Regions from separate parts of the Streptosporangium sp. OZ121 genome, predicted to be linked through region 1. Evidence: riboswitches for the same ligand, from Rfam matches in the RefSeq annotation. Region 1 holds a riboswitch; each other region holds the start of a gene.
What was found. A riboswitch is a leader RNA that binds a small molecule or an ion and turns the genes downstream of it on or off. The one in region 1 is predicted to bind S-adenosylmethionine.
Positions count from the first base shown of each region.

Region 2: another riboswitch for S-adenosylmethionine. It lies ahead of ACTOQ1_RS30215 (aminotransferase class V-fold PLP-dependent enzyme); the one in region 1 lies ahead of thrC (threonine synthase).
Region 3: another riboswitch for S-adenosylmethionine. It lies ahead of ACTOQ1_RS32240 (hypothetical protein); the one in region 1 lies ahead of thrC (threonine synthase).

Region 1 is NZ_JBPXMC010000052.1:27,254-32,478, forward strand. It holds gene ACTOQ1_RS41880 (RNA polymerase sigma factor) at 1-237, shown strand, start outside; gene ACTOQ1_RS41885 (S1 family peptidase) at 441-2,018, shown strand; SAM riboswitch class I at 2,285-2,425, shown strand; gene thrC (threonine synthase) at 2,440-3,735, shown strand; gene ACTOQ1_RS41895 (MoaD/ThiS family protein) at 3,758-4,033, shown strand; gene ACTOQ1_RS41900 (cold-shock protein) at 4,381-4,581, shown strand.
Region 2 is NZ_JBPXMC010000021.1:104,924-110,148, forward strand. It holds gene ACTOQ1_RS30210 (TerC family protein) at 1-654, opposite strand, end outside; SAM riboswitch class IV at 889-1,004, shown strand; gene ACTOQ1_RS30215 (aminotransferase class V-fold PLP-dependent enzyme) at 1,057-2,382, shown strand; gene ACTOQ1_RS30220 (NADH-quinone oxidoreductase subunit D) at 2,400-3,584, shown strand; gene ACTOQ1_RS30225 (acyltransferase family protein) at 3,644-4,936, shown strand; gene ACTOQ1_RS30230 (DUF3180 domain-containing protein) at 5,017-5,225, opposite strand, start outside.
Region 3 is NZ_JBPXMC010000024.1:103,224-108,448, forward strand. It holds gene ACTOQ1_RS32225 (MarR family winged helix-turn-helix transcriptional regulator) at 1-101, opposite strand, end outside; gene ACTOQ1_RS32230 (MFS transporter) at 230-1,456, shown strand; gene ACTOQ1_RS32235 (FAD/NAD(P)-binding protein) at 1,481-2,119, opposite strand; gene ACTOQ1_RS32240 (hypothetical protein) at 2,116-2,376, opposite strand; SAM riboswitch class IV at 2,416-2,528, opposite strand; gene ACTOQ1_RS32245 (DUF402 domain-containing protein) at 2,581-3,102, shown strand; gene ACTOQ1_RS32250 (ABC transporter permease) at 3,173-3,925, opposite strand; gene ACTOQ1_RS32255 (ATP-binding cassette domain-containing protein) at 3,918-4,856, opposite strand; gene ACTOQ1_RS32260 (TetR/AcrR family transcriptional regulator) at 4,957-5,225, shown strand, end outside.

The DNA of each region.
Region 1 (5,225 bases):
GACGTGGCCCGGGTGAGCGTGATCGCCGGGTCCCGGCTGGACCTGCTCGACGCGATGGAGGCGCTGGAGGCCGAGAAGCCGGAGCTGGCCCAGGCGCTGGTGCTGCGCGACATCTGCCAGCTCGACTACAACGAGGTGGCCGAGCAGCTCCGCATCCCGCTGGGCACCGCCAAGTCACGCATCCACCAGGCGCGCAAGTACGTCCAGGGCGCCCTGGGCGACGCCTACGGCTTCTGAACCACCGCCCGGTCTCCGGCCTCTGACGGGTTGTCCGCCGGGGTGCCCGGCCGGTGGGAACCGTCGAAGAGCGCCTTCCGCGTGGCGTGCGGCTCCGGCGGCCTCACCTGATTTAGGGTGGCGTTGCCCACGTCGCGTGATCAATCGGTGACATGTGGCGATCTCCCCTCACCCTGTGCAAGCCGAGGTCGAGGAGAGACCACATGTTCCGCAGACACACTGTTTCCACGACATGCGTCCTGGCGGCCACCGCACTTGCCCTGGCCGCCGTACCGGCCGGCGCCGAACGCCGGGCGGCGGGTGCTCCGGCCATGCCCGCCGCCCCGTCCGCCACCACGGCCGTGTCGGCCGTGTCGGCCGCGCTGAAACCGCCGCCGAACATGCTGGAGGCGCTCGAGCGCGATCTCGGCCTGACCCCGGCCCAGGCCCAGGCCCGGCTGCTCAACGAGGCCCGCCTGAGCCCGGTCGCGATACAGCTGAGCAGAAGGCTCGGCCCCCGTTTCGGCGGTGTTTGGCTCAGGGGAAGCACCGCGCACACCCTGGTGGCGGCCACCACCAGTGCCGCCGACATCCCCACGATCCTCGACGCGGGAGCCCAGGCCGAGGTCGTCCCCAGGTCGCTGGCGGAGCTCACCGTGACCAAGCAGAAGATCGACGAAGCCCTGCCCCCGCGGCCGCTCGTGTCGAGCGCGCGCTTCGTCGACGTGAAGAGGAACAAGGTGGTCGTCCTCTCCCCGAAACCTGATGACGCCCAGAACTTCGTCGAGAGCGCGGGGGTGGACGAGGAGGCGGTGGTCGTGCTGCCCAGCACCGAGGTTCCCCTGACCCTGAACGACCTGGTGGGCGGCAACGCCTACTACATCGGCGTCACCAGCCGCTGCTCGATCGGCTTCTCCGTGCTCAAGGGCACCCAGCAGGGTTTCGTCAGCGCGGGTCACTGCGGCAGGACCGGCGCCGCCACCACCGGCTTCAACCGCGTCGCCCAGGGCACCTTCCAGGGATCGGTCTTCCCGGGCAGCGACTACTCCTGGGTCGCGACCAACAGCGACTGGACCGCCACCCCGACGGTGGACAACGGCGCGGGCGGCACCGTGCCCGTCGCCGGCGCCCGGGTCGCCGTCGAGGGGGCCTCGGTCTGCCGGTCCGGCTCCACCACCGACTGGCACTGCGGCCTCATCCAGCAGCACGACGCCAGCGTCACCTACCCCCAGGGCACCGTCTTCGGGCTGACCCGCACCAACGTCTGCGCCGAACCCGGAGACTCCGGCGGCTCGTTCATCTCCATCGACCAGGCCCAGGGCGTCACCTCCGGCGGCACCGGCGACTGCAGCCAGGGCGGCACCACCTACTTCCAGCCGGTCGGCGAGATCCTCACCGCCTACGGCCTGAGCCTGAGGACCACCGCGGGCAATCCGCCGCCGCCGGTCACGGGCACCTGCACCGGCTTCCCGAACACCTACACCGGCACCCTGGCCGCCGGCCGGTCCGCCTACCAGCCGAGGGGCCTGTACTACAGGCTGACCGTCGGAGGTCTCCAGACCGCCTGCCTGGACGGCGCCGACGGCACCGACTTCGACCTTTACCTGCAGAAGTGGAACGGCAGGAACTGGGCGGTCGTCGCCACCTCCGACAGCGCGGGTCCCGACGAGAGGATCTCCTACACCGGCACGCCCGGCTACTACCGCTACCGGGTGTTCAGCGCGGCCGGCTCCGGCCCCTACACCCTGGGGTTCCGGGTGCCGAGTGCCGTGACCGCTCCGGCGGGTCGCCTCGGGAGGTGATGACCGCTCCGGCGGGTCGCCTCCGGCGGCGATGACCGGAAGGGGACGGGGCCCCCGCCGGACCCGCGATCACCGAGGATCGCGGGTCCGGCGGGGGCCCCGCCTGCCGTCCGGGACGCGTGCCGGGTGCCTCGCGACCGGCGGCCCGGGTCCGGTCGTCCGCTGGATAACACGCCATGTCTCGCACAGTGAGACAAGGAGTCAGGAGGGCGGTGGGGCGGGGTAGAGTGCTCAAGACCTGTGTGTCAGGTTTCCAACTGAATATTTGCTCATCCAGAGGGGTGGAGGGACCGGCCCTGCGAAGCCCCGGCAACCATCCCGGTTCAAGACTCGTGATCTGAACGAGGTCGGCCGGGACAGGTGCCAATTCCGGTCTGTGACCAGGGTGGTCCAGACGAAGATGAGGGAAAGGCCTCGCTTCATGGCGCTCGCAACCACTGAGAACAACACCGCCACCTCCTCCGGTCGTGCCGGCGACGCGCGAGACCGGCGCTTCGGCCCCGCCGTCGCCCTGTCCTGCCGGGAGTGCGGTGCCCGCTACGACCTCGGCCCCAGCTTCGCCTGTAACGAGTGTTTCGGGCCCCTTGAGATCGCGTACGACTTCGGGCGTGTGACCCGGGAGCGCATCGCCGAGGGGCCGACCAACATCTGGCGCTACCGCTCGCTGCTGCCCGTCCCCGACGACGTGGCGGCCAAGCCCAACATGGCGCCCGGCTGGACCAAGCTCGTCAACGCCGGCAATCTCGCCCGCGAGCTGGGCATCCGCTCCCTGCACGTGAAGGACGACTCCGGCAACCCCACGCACTCCTTCAAGGACCGCGTGGTGGCCATCGCCGTCGAGGCCGCCCGCAACTTCGGTTTCCACACCCTCTCCTGCTCCTCCACCGGCAACCTGGCCGGCGCCGTGACCGCCGCCGCCGCGCGGGCCGGGCTGGACGCCTGCGTGTTCATCCCCTCCGACCTGGAACAGGCCAAGATCGTCATGGCCTCCGTGTACGGCGGCAGGCTCATCGGCATCGAGGGCACGTACGACGACGTGAACCGCTTCTGCTCCGAGCTCATCGGCGACGAGCTGGGCGACCAGTGGGGCTTCGTCAACGTCAACCTCCGGCCGTACTACGCGGAGGGGTCCAAGACCCTGGCCTACGAGATCGCCGAGCAGCTCGGCTGGCGCATCCCCGACCAGATCGTCATCCCGGTCGCGTCGGGTTCGCAGCTCACGAAGGTCGACAAGGGCTTCAAGGAGCTGATCGCGCTCGGCCTGGTCGAGGACAGGCCGTACAAGATCTTCGCGGCCCAGGCCGAGGGGTGCTCCCCGGTCTCCGCCGCCTACAAGGCGGGCCACGACGTGATCCGCCCGGTCAAGCCGGACACGATCGCCAAGTCGCTGGCGATCGGCAACCCGGCCGACGGCCCGTACGTCCTGGACATCGCCCGCCGCACCGGCGGCGCGGTCGAGGACGTCACCGACGCCGAGATCGTCGACGCGATCCGGCTGCTGGCCAGGACCGAGGGCATCTTCGCCGAGACCGCCGGAGGCGTCGTCGTCGGGGTGCTGCGCAAGCTGGTCGCCTCGGGCACGCTCGACCCCGACGCCGAGACCGTGGTGCTCAACACCGGCGACGGTCTCAAGACCCTTGACGCGGTGGCCGCGGAGGCGCGCCCGACCGCGGTGATTCGGCCTTCTCTTGACGCATTCCGTGCGGCTATCGCCTAGAAATCGTGAAAGGTACTGAATTATGAGCGTTTCTGTGCGGATTCCGACGATTCTCCGGACTTACACCGATGGTGCCGCCGAGGTGAACGGAGAGGGTGAGACCCTCCGCGATGTTCTTCAGAAGCTCGACGCGGACTTCCCGGGGATCGGCGCCCGGATTCTTGATGAATCGGGAAAGATCCGACGTTTTGTCAACGTCTATGTCGGGGATGAGGACGTCCGTTTTGTCGACAACCTCGACACGGCCACGCCCTCCGGCGTCCAGGTCTCCATCATCCCGGCGGTGGCCGGAGGCTGATCCTCCCGCCCTGACGCGGCGCTGACCGCCCCGCGCCGCCCCCAGGGCGCCCGCGACTCCACGGCACCCGCCCGGCTCCGGCCGGGCGGGTGCCGCGTTTTATGACGCAAGCTCATATTCAGGGACTTAGATGGGTCATGTAACCCTTAACTAACTAATAGTGATAGTGAAACTCTGTTCTCGTACTAAAAGCTCTCGTAAAGCGGTAGTTTGGTGCTTGACTCTGTTGCCCTACCGCTTCCCACAGGTATGGTCGGAACGATCGACGTGGCGAAGTCCGTCCCGGCGATTGAGGACTTCGCGAGAGGAATGGGCGTCGTCCTTAAGACCAGTAAGAGGAGTCGCAAGTGGCGCAGGGCACCGTCAAATGGTTCAACGCGGACAAGGGCTACGGCTTCATCGCGGTAGACGGTGGTAAGGATGTGTTCGTCCATTACTCCGCGATCATGATGGACGGCTACCGTGCCCTCGAGCAGGGCCAGCGGGTCGAGTTCGAGATCACCCAGGGTCAGAAGGGTCCCCAGGCGGAGTCCGTCCGGGCGGTCTGACGTAGCCGTTTCGTGAATTCGCAGGGAAGAGCCGGTGGATCCCGCGGTATCGCAGTCCGCTGGATCCTCACCGCCCAGGCCCGGCTCGCCCCCAGCGGGCGAGCCGGGCCTTCGCGTCGTACGGGACGGGCGGCCGTACGGGACGCGTGGCCGCGCGGGGGTGCGTAGAGGGGCGGGTCGAGGGGCGGGGCGGTGGTGCGCGGTCGCACGGAGACGCCGGGAGGCGCACGGGGGCGCGCGGAGCCCGCGGAGCCCTCAGGGGGGCACGAACGCTGACCGCCACGCACCACGGCCGGGGCCGGGCACGCGGAGCCCTCAGGGGGGGCACGGAACGCGCGGCGAGCCGATGGTGACGCGTGGCCCACACCGACGTGACGCGAGATCTACGTCCGCATGACACGGAGTTGACGTCCCCGTCTCGGGCGGCGCAGGTCAACGGATCGTGGCTTGCACTCGACAGGGTAGAGTGCTAAACAGATTGTTGGCACTCGCGCATAGAGAGTGCCAATCCTGGATCGAGGCGATGGGGCCCGCCGAACGGAGTCGTGGGCCCACATGCCGTCGCGGGCGTCGGCTCGATCCGGTGTAAGCCACCCTTTCTCTGGGAGGTTAGCCGTATGGCAGCCAAGATGATCGCGTTTAAC
Region 2 (5,225 bases), on a different contig from region 1:
CGCCATCGCGAAGTAGATGTAGCCCTTCGAGATGTGCTGCTCGAACCCCTCGGCGATGAGCACGACGCCGACCAGCACCAGGAAGGACAGGGCGAGCATCTTGATGCTCGGGTGCCGGTCCACGAAGCGGCTGATCGGCCCGGAGGCGACCAGCATCACGATGACCGAGACGATGACGGCCGCGACCATGACGCCCAGCTCGTCGACCATGCCGACCGCGGTGATCACCGAGTCGAGCGAGAAGACGACGTCGAGGATCATGATCTGGATGATCACCGAGGTGAAGGAGGAGGCGACCTTGCCCTCGGAGTGGTGGGCCTCTCCCTCCAGGCTGCCGTGCATCTCGTGGACGCTCTTGCCCAGCAGGAACAGGCCGCCGAGTATCAGGATCAGATCGCGCCCCGATATCCCCTGCCCGAAGACCTCGAACATCGGTTCGGTGAGCCTCACCACCCACGACAACGCCAGCAGCAGCAGGAGGCGGCTGAGCAGGGCGACGGCGAGGCCGAGCTTGCGGGCCTTGTCGCGCTGCTCGGGCGGGAGCTTGCCCACCAGGATCGAGATGAAGATGATGTTGTCGATTCCCAGGACGATCTCCAGGGCGACAAGGGTGAAGAACCCTATCCATATCTCCGGGCTGGTCACCCAGTCCATTGCTTCCTCCTTCGTCGGCCGGCGCCCGAACGCACCGCCGGCCCAGCTGCCCGAGTGCTTCTTCGACTGACTGCCTGGACGACCGGGGAACGCCGGGAGTTCCTTCCCCCTCATCACGCTTCGCTGTCAAATCCGCCGGGCGTTCCCGAGGACGCCCGCTCCGGCTCCGATATCGGGTTGATCACGTTTCGGACTTGCGGGGCACCGCGAGGTGTCGGTTATAGTTCCCCCGTAGGTCATGAGTGCCAGTGACAAGCCCCGGCTCGCTGGCCGGCAACCCTCGCGTCCGCGGCGGGGTGCCCCGGGTGAGGACCTGGTCCGGCACGAGGTGTGCCGGGCAAGCGCGGGCTCCAGGCACCTGTGTCATGGGTTGGGGTCCGATGACCTCGAAGGAGCCCTGGCATGTCCACCCTGACGATCTTCACCCCCGCGAGCCCCGCCCCCGTCGTCCCGGCCACCGCCGCCGCTCCGGTGACCGTCCCCGAGACCTACGCGTCCGGTGACCGCCCGATCCCGGCCGTGCTCGGCTCGGACCTGGAGGTCCCGGTCAGGGGCGGCAGGCTCGTCCGCTACGCCAACCTCGACTACGCCGCGAGCGCCCCCTGTCTGGAGCCGGTCAGCGCCGCCGTCGCCGCCGCGCTCCCGGCCTACTCCAGCGTCCACCGCGGCGCCGGGTACGCGTCCCAGCTGACCACGGCCCGCTACGAGCAGGCCAGGCACACGGTGCGCGCCTTCGTCGGCGCCCGTCCCGACGACTCGGTGATCTTCACCCGCAACACCACGGACGCGACCAACCTGCTGGCCCGCAGCCTGCCCGAGGGCACCACCGCCGTGGTCTTCGACACCGAGCACCACGCCTCGCTGCTGCCCTGGGAGCGGGTCGTGCGGCTGGCGGCCCCCGCCTTCCCCGGCGAGGCCGTCCGCGCCGCCGACGACGCCCTCGCCTCGATCGACGGCCCCAAGCTGCTGGTCGTGACCGCCGCCTCCAACGTCACCGGGGAGCTCTGGCCGATCGCCGCGCTGGCCCACATCGCCCACCGCCACGGGGCCCGCGTCCTCGTCGACGCCGCGCAGCTCGTCCCGCACCGCCGCCTCAACCTGACGGCGCTCGACCTGGACTACGTGGTCTTCTCCGGCCACAAGCTCTACGCGCCGTTCGGCACCGGCGCGCTGATCGGCCGTTCCGACTGGCTGGCCGAGGCCGAGCCGTACCTGCGGGGCGGCGGCGCGGTGAAGGCCGTGAACGACGACGGCACCGAGTGGCACGACGACCCCGAGGCCCGGCACGAGGCGGGAACCCCGAACGTGCTGGGCGCCGTCGCGCTCGCCGCGGCCTGCGACGCCCTGACCGCCACCGGCTGGACCCCGCTGGTCCGCGAGGAGGAGCACCTCCTCGAGCGCCTGCGCGCGGGTCTCGCCTCCGTCCCCGGCGTGCACGAGCTGTCCCTGTGGGGCCCGGACCACCCGCGCGTCGGCATCGTCTCCTTCGTGGTGGACGGCTTCACCGCCCGCGAGGTCGCCGAGGTCCTGTCCGGCGACTACGGCATCGGCGTCCGCGACGGCAAGTTCTGCGCCCACCCCTTCGTACGGCACCTGCTGGGCGCCAAGGACGGCGGCTGCGACGACGTCACCGCCTCCGCCGTCCGCGCCTCCATCGGCATCGGTACCACCTCCGAGCACGTCGACCGGTTGATCGACGCCCTGCGGGATCTTGCCTCGCGCGGCTGACGTGACAGCATGGCCCTATGACTGAAGGCGCGCCCCGCGAGCTGAGCGTGGGAATGGGGGCGGGGGCCGAGGCCGTGCGGGGGGCGCACGGCAAGGAGCTCGCGACCGAGGACATGATCCTCAACATCGGCCCGCAGCACCCGTCCACGCACGGCGTGCTGCGGCTGCGGCTCACCCTGGACGGGGAACGGATCAGCTCGGCCGAGCCGATCGTGGGCTACATGCACCGGGGCGCGGAGAAGCTCTTCGAGGTGCGCGACTACCGGCAGATCATCGTGCTGGCCAACCGGCACGACTGGCTGTCGGCGTTCGCCAACGAGCTGGGCGTCGTGCTCGCGGTGGAACGGATGCTCGGCATGGAGGTGCCGGTCAGGGCGGTCTGGACGCGCACGCTGATGGCCGAGCTCAACCGGGTGCTCAGCCACCTGATGTTCCTCGGCTCCTACCCGCTGGAACTCGGCGCGATCACCCCGGTCTTCTACGCGTTCCGGGAGCGCGAGACCCTCCAGGCCGTGATGGAGGAGATCTCCGGCGGGCGCATGCACTACATGTTCAACCGGGTCGGCGGCCTGAAGGAGGAGATCCCCGAGGGGTGGACGGGCCGGGTCGCCCAGGCCGTGGCCGACGTGCGGCGACGGCTGCCCGACATCGAGAACCTGATCGTCGGGAACGAGATCTTCCTCGCCCGCACGCGCGGGGTCGGCGTCCTCGACCGCGAGACGATCATGCAGTACGGCGTGAGCGGCCCCATCGCCCGCGCCTCCGGCGTCGACGTCGACCTGCGCAGGGACGAGCCGTACCTCGCCTACGGCGAGCTGCCGGTGAAGGTCGTCACCCGGTCGGCGGGAGACTGCCACGCCCGCTTCGAGGTGCTGCTGGAACAGGTGAAGGTCTCCCTCGACCTGGCCGACGCCTGCGTGGAACGGCTTCTCGACCTGCCCCCGGGGCCGGTCAACCAGCGCCTGCCCAAGGTGCTGAAGGTTCCCGAGGGCCACACCTACGCCTGGACGGAGAGCCCGCTCGGCCTGAACGGCTACTACCTGGTCTCGCGCGGCGAGAAGACGCCGTGGCGGATGAAGCTCCGCTCGGCCTCCTTCAACAACGTCCAGGTGCTGCGCGAGATGCTCCCCGGCCACCTGGTCGCGGACATGGTGGCCATCCTGGGCTCGATGTTCTTCGTCGTCGGCGACATCGACAAGTGACGAGTGACGAGTGACGAGTGACGAGTGACGAGTGACGAGTAAGGCACGGTTGGAACCGCATGACCGAACCCGGTGAGGATCAGGAGAGGGCGACTCCCCCCGCCCCCTCGGCGCTCCCCACACCCCCGGCGTCCCCCGCACCCCCCGCCGCTCCCGTTCCGGGAGCCTCCGGGCCCGCCGCGACCGGAACCGCCGGGACTCCCGCCGCCGCGACCACCACGACCACCTCGACCTCGGGGCCCGTACCGCCCGAGGTCCCTCCGGTCGAGGGCGGGCCACGGCGGGACCGGTACATCGACTGGCTGCGCGCGTTCAGCCTGATCGTCGTGGTCGTCTGGCACTGGGCGTTCACGATCCTGCAGTGGGGCCCCGACGGCCCCTCCCCGACGAGCCCGCTGGGCTTCACCTCGGGGCTGTGGATCCTGACGTGGCTGCTGCAGGTGCTGCCGCTCTTCTTCTACGTGGGTGGATACGTCCACCTGCTGTCGTGGAACCGGGCCTGCGAGCGCGGGGTGGGCATCGGCACCTTCGTGTCGCGGCGCATCCGGAGCCTCGCGATCCCCGCGCTGGCGCTGGCCGGGACCTGGATCGTGTTCGGCGCGCTCGTGGCGTGGGCGTTCGGGATCGAGTGGATGGACCGCGTGGTCCTGCTCGTCATCAGCCCGCTCTGGTTCATCGGCGTCTACCTCGTGCTGATCGCCCTGCTCCCGATCTCGCTCTGGCTGCACCGGCACTACGACGTGCTGGCCCTGATCTGGCTGGCGGGGGCGGCGCTCGTCGTCGACGTGCTACGGCTGCGCTACGGGTACGAGGCCGCGGGCTGGCTCAACATGATCATTGTCTGGGGACTGGCCCACCAGGCGGGTTTCTTCTACGACAGGGTGGTGGCGCTTCCCCGCCGCTTCGACGTCGCCATCCTGTGGACCGGGTTGTTCGCCCTCTTCGGCCTGGTCTACTCGGGCATCTACCCGGGTTCGATGGTGGGCGTTCCCGGCGACAAGCTCTCCAACATGGCGCCGCCCACCTTCGTCATCGTGGCGCTCCTGATCTTCCAGATCGGCCTGGTGGAGGTGCTGAGGCCGTCCATGGAACGCCTGCTCGAACGTCCCAGGTGGCAGCGCGTGAACGAGACGGTCAACCGCTTCGCGCTCCCGCTGTTCCTGTTCCACACGACCGGCATGGCGATCTGGGTGGCGCTGACCTGGTGGCTGGCGGGCGGCGGGCCCGGCATCGGGGTGCGGCCGGACCTGTTCTGGTGGCTGGAGCGCCCCCTGGCCGTCGCCGGGGCTCTGGTCTGCACGCTCCCGGTCATCATGCTCTTCGGACGCAAGTGGACGGCGAGACGACGCTAGCGTGGCCCCGCGGGAACGGAGGCCGGCGTCGCGCCCGGGCGGCGGACGGCCGGGGCGGGACCTACGCCGGGGCCGGCGCCTCAGCGATCGTCGTCCGCGGAGTCCTTGGGCACCTTGCAGCAGTGCTCCAGGTACAGGGCCGAGCAGATCAGCAGCACGCACACCAGCATCGACCCACCGGTGATGAAGAAGTCGCGGCGGGGGACCTCCTGCTCCAGCAGCTCCACCGTGTAGAGGGTGAACCCGGCGAAGATCCCGCCGAAGATCGCCCCGCCGTACGCGGAGGCCT
Region 3 (5,225 bases), on a different contig from region 1:
GCCTGCATGCGCGTGATGATCCCCTCGACCTGCGGATCGAGGTCGGACAGCTCGCGGGACCAGTGCGCGATGTGCCGGTCGATGGAATCAGGCTCTGGCATGCCCAAAGGGTAACGCCGCCCTCCGCCGGATCGCCGTCGACGCCACATCACCTTTAATACGGATGCATATATTATGTTTTCGTAGTAAATTTCCATCCATGACTCCTTCGCGCGGTTTATGGGCCCCCTTGCGAGATCCTCGCTTCCGCCTGCTGTGGACCGGCCAGACCCTCTCGCACATCGGCGACTCCATCACCGTCGTGGCCCTCGCGCTGGCGATCGTCACCGCGACCGGCTCGGCCACCGACCTCGGGGTGGTCCTGGCCGCCCAGTCGATCGCCACGGTGGCGCTGATGCTGCCCGGCGGCGTGTGGGCCGACCGGCTCCCGCGCCGTCGCGTGATGATCGGCGCCGACGTGGTGCGCGGGCTCGCCCACGCCGCCATGGGCCTCGAGCTGATCACCGGCACGGTCGACATCGTCCACCTGGCGGCGCTGGCCGCCGTCTCGGGGGCCGGTTCCGCGTTCTTCCTGCCCGCCACGACCGGCCTGGTGCCCGCCACCGTGGCGGCGGAGCACCTTTCCCGGGCCAACGCGCTCATGGCGATCGCCCAGCGCGGGTCCATGCTGCTCGGCCCGGGGATCGCCACCGCCCTCGCGCTGACCGCCGGCCCCGGCTGGGCACTGCTCCTGGACGCCGCGACGTTCACGGCCAGCGCGGTGCTGCTGGGCCGGCTCCGGCTCGCGCCGATCCCGCCCGCGCCGCGCGAGCGGTTCGTCAGGCAGCTGGCCGAGGGCTGGGCCCAGCTGCGCCGCCACCGGTGGTACTGGACGAACCTCGTCGGCCACTCCATGTGGAACCTCAGCCGCTGTGCCCTGATCACGATCGGCCCCGTGATCGCCGTCACGACCCTCGGGGGCGAGCTCGCCTGGGGCACGATCGTGCAGGGCGGCACGGTCGGCGCCCTGTGCGGCGCGCTGCTGGCACTGCGGGCGAGGCCGCGAAGGCCTCTGGTCGTGGCCAACGTCGCGCTCACGCTCGGCGCCCTGCCCCTGGTCCTGCTCGCCGCCGAAGCGCCCGCACCGACCGTCGCGGTGGCCTACGGGCTGATGACCGGCGGCCTGGCCTTCATGTCCCCCATGTGGGAGACCGCCGTGCAGGAGCACATCCCGGCCGAGGCGATCTCACGGGTGTCCGCGTACGACTGGCTGCTCTCCCTCGGGCTGACCCCCCTCGGCATGGCGCTGGCCGGGCCGCTGGCCGGGGCGGTGGGCACGGCCCCCACCCTGTACGGGGCGGCGGCGCTGCTGGCGATCTCCTGCCTGGGGGTGCTGGCCCTGCCCGACATCCGTGGCCTCCGTCAGGGCTCGGCCGGCACCAGCTTGGGCACCGCGCCGAGCAGCTCGCGGGTGTAGTCGTGCCGGGGCAGGAAGAACACCTCATCCACGTGCCCCTCCTCCACGCCCCTCCCTCCGGGCGGCGCGGGGTACGACGTCGTGGGTGGCGAGCACCTCGGCGATCTCGTCGCCGACGGTACGGAGCGGGTCGAACGACGTCAGCGCGTCCTGGAACACCAGCCCCACGAACCGGCCGCGCAGTCGCCGCCGGTCACGGGTGCCGAACCGGAGCGCGTCCCGGCCGTTCACCGCGAACCGGGAGGCCGTGACCTCGGCGAGGTCGACGGCGCGGGCGGCGTGCACGTGCACCCGGACGCCGCGCGGGGCGGTCGCCACCGCCTGCCGGAAGACGTGGGAGAGGTAGCCGTTCTGTGCCGGGCGGGAGGCGAACCCGCCGGGGTCGCAGCCGAGCCACTCGGCCAGCGTGGGTCCGGGGCGGATCGGTCCCTCGCAGCGCACCGACTCGTCGGTGAAGAGCGTCACGTCGGCGGCGGTGGAGTTCATCCAGAGCAGGTCCGGCTGGTCGTGGCGCCAGACGCGCCCGCCGCCCGGCGGGTGGGGGTCGATCACGTGGACGTCCAGCGACGGCCAGCCGAGCAGGTCGGCGGCGTTGGCGCAGATGCGCTCCACCAGGCAGGTGCCCGTCGGCCCGGCGCCGACGACGGCGATCGCGGCGCTCATACGGCGGCTCTGCGGCGCGGGCGGTCCCGGTCGGCGTGCGACGGCTCGACCGGGAAGGCGACCACGGCCGCGCGCTGCGCGTACGGACAGACGGCCGCGACGTAGAGGTGGTGGCGCCCGGGCTCGGCGGGGAAGGCGGGTGTGCCGATCCGCCCCTGGAAGGGACAACGCGGGCCGGGCCTGCCACCGGGCCGGTGGTGGCCGTGGGTGTCGAGGCCGACGGGGCTCGCGTGGTTCGGTGTGCTGGTCTTCGACATGTGGCGCTCCCGGGCATGTCTCGGTGACCCTGGTGAGGGAGTCCGCGCTTGCGGCACGCCCACCGTGCCGCCAGGTCTCCCCCGGGGGCACCCCGCCGCGGTGCGAGGGTTGCCGGTCAGCCGGCCGGGGCTTCTCACTGACGCTCTTAACCTATTTATAGGGTAGGAAATACATAGATCTCTGTCAAGCCTTAGTGTCGTGGAATGTCCTATGAGAGCGTGAACGTGGTCTACCGCAAGTACGACGGGTCACTGCACTGGCACCACCGCGGCCTGCTCCTCGGCGAGGACGAGCACGGGGTGTGGACGGGCTGCGTGGCCGGCTCCAGTGGTCACAAGGGCGACGGTCCCGCGGTCGCCTGGCCGCATCCGTTCGTGATGCTCTTCCCCCGCGACGCCTGGTGGACGGCCGCCTTCAACGCCGCCCCGAACAAGCACGAGATCTACTGCGACGTCTCCACGGTGCCGGAGTGGAGAGACGGCGAGGTCACCATGGTCGACCTGGACCTCGACGTGATCCGGACCCGCCGGAACCTGCTGAAGGGCCGCCCGAGCCGGGTCTTCCTGGACGACGAGGACGAGTTCGAGGAGCACCAGGTCAAGTACGCCTACCCGCCCGACGTGGTCGAGAACGCCCGCGCCTCGGCCGCCTGGCTGATGGAGGCCGTCACCTCCCGCACCGCCCCCTTCGGGGACGCGCCGCGCTGGCTCACCCTGGTCGGCTGAACCATGGGCGGGGGCACCGGGGGGTACCGGGGGCGGCGCCACCCCCACCGCTCCCGGCGCCCCCGCGACCTCAGCGGGCGCGGCGGCGGAACATCCCGCCGGAGAGGACCGTCGAGACCAGCAGGAAACCGCCGCACCAGGCCAGCGCCTTCCACGGGTCGCTCCCCACGGGCCGGTCGAGCAGCAGGCCGCGTACGGACTCGATGATCGGCGTGGCCGGCTGGTTCTCCGCGAACCCGTGCAGCCACGCGGGCATGGTGTGCACCGGGACGAAGGCGCTGCTCGGGTAGGGCAGGAACATCACCAGGAAGGTGAAGGCGCCCGCGGCCTCCGGTGTCCTGGCCAGCAGGCCGACCAGGGCCGAGACCGCGGACATGGCCAGGACGAACACCACCAGGACCCCCACCGCCGCGGCCCAGCCGGACAGGCCCGCGTCCGCCCGGAAGCCGAGCAGGAACGCGACGGCGAACACGACGGCGAGCGAAGTGAGGTTGCGCACGGTGCTCGCGGCCACGTGCCCGCCCAGGAACGCCCCGCCGCCGACGTCCATCGACCTGAACCTGTCGACGATCCCCCGGCTCATGTCGTGGCTGACGGCGACCGCGGTCAGGGAGGCGCCGTAGGAGGCGCACATGACGAGGATGCCGGGGACGGCGTAGGTGACGTAGTCGGTGCCGGTCTGGATCGCGCCGCCGAACAGGTAGACGAACAGCAGCATGACCAGGACGGGCATCAGGAACGAGGTGAGCAGCGCGTCGAGGTTGCGCAGCGACAGGCGGACGGCACGGCCGGTCATCACCGGCCAGGCGGCGAGTTCAGACACCGGCCCGCTCCCTGTCCGTCAGCGCGAGGAACGCGTCGTCGAGCGTGGCGCCGCGCACGGTGAACCTCTCGACCGCCGAGCGCCCCGGGTCCACCTCGTCCAGCAGGGCCCGGATCCCCGTGGCGCTCCCGTCGGTGGCCGCCCCGACGGTCAGCGTGGCGAGATCGGCGTGGACGGCCCGCGCCCCGAGAAGGCACGTCACCTCGGCGAACGACCGCGCGTCGGACAGGACGAGGTCCAGCCGCCAGGCGGCGACCCTCGCCTTGAGCTCGTCGGCGGTGCCCTCCGCGACCACCCGCCCGCCGTCGAGCAACGCGATCCTGTCGGCCAGGCTGTCGGCCTCCTCCAGATACTGGGTGGTCAGGAAGACCGTGGTGCCCGAGCCGGTGAGCTGGGTGATCACTTCCCACATCGCCTGCCTGCTCCGCACGTCGAGACCGGTGGTCGGCTCGTCGAGAAAGATCACCGACGGCGCGCCGACCAGCCCCGCGGCCAGGTCCAGCCGTCGCCACATGCCGCCCGAGTACGTGCCGACCCGCCGCCTCCCCGCCTCGGCCAGGTCGAACCGCTCCAGCAGCTCGGCCGCCCTGCGGCGGGCCGCCGCGCGTGACAGGCCGGACAGGCGGCCCATCATCCGCAGGTTCTCCTCGCCGGTCAGCAACTCGTCGACCGCCGCGTGCTGGCCGGTCAGGCTGATGGCGCGGCGGACCCGGCGGCGGTCGCGCACGACGTCGAACCCGGCCACCGTGGCCCGCCCCGCGTCCGGCCCGACCAGCGTCGCCAGGATGCGCACGGTCGTGGTCTTGCCCGCGCCGTTCGAACCGAGCAGCGCGTACACGCTGCCCCTGGCGACGCGCAGGTCGACACCGGCCAGGACGGCGACCCGGCCGTAGGACTTGGTGAGGCCGACGACCTCTATCGCTGGTTCCACTACCCCTCCTGCGTATGGCGTACGCTCTACTGTTTATGGCATACGCGGTACTGCGTAAGGTATACACTCGCAGGAAAGGACGGTCAAGCCCGGGAGCGCGATGGAAGTGCCGGAAAGCGTGGAGATCGCCTGGGGGCTGCGCGAGCGGCCCGGCAAGGGACCCAAACGCACCCTGAGCCTGGAGCACATCGTGGAGGCGGCCCTGCGGGTGGGCTCCGCGGAGGGACTCCCCGCGGTCTCGATGAGCAAGATCGCCGCCGAGCTCGGCGTCTCCACGATGGCGCTCTACCGCTACGTCACCTCCAAGGGCGACCTGCTCATGCTCATCACGGACGCGGTGCTCGGCCCGCCTCCCCCGCTTCCGGAGCC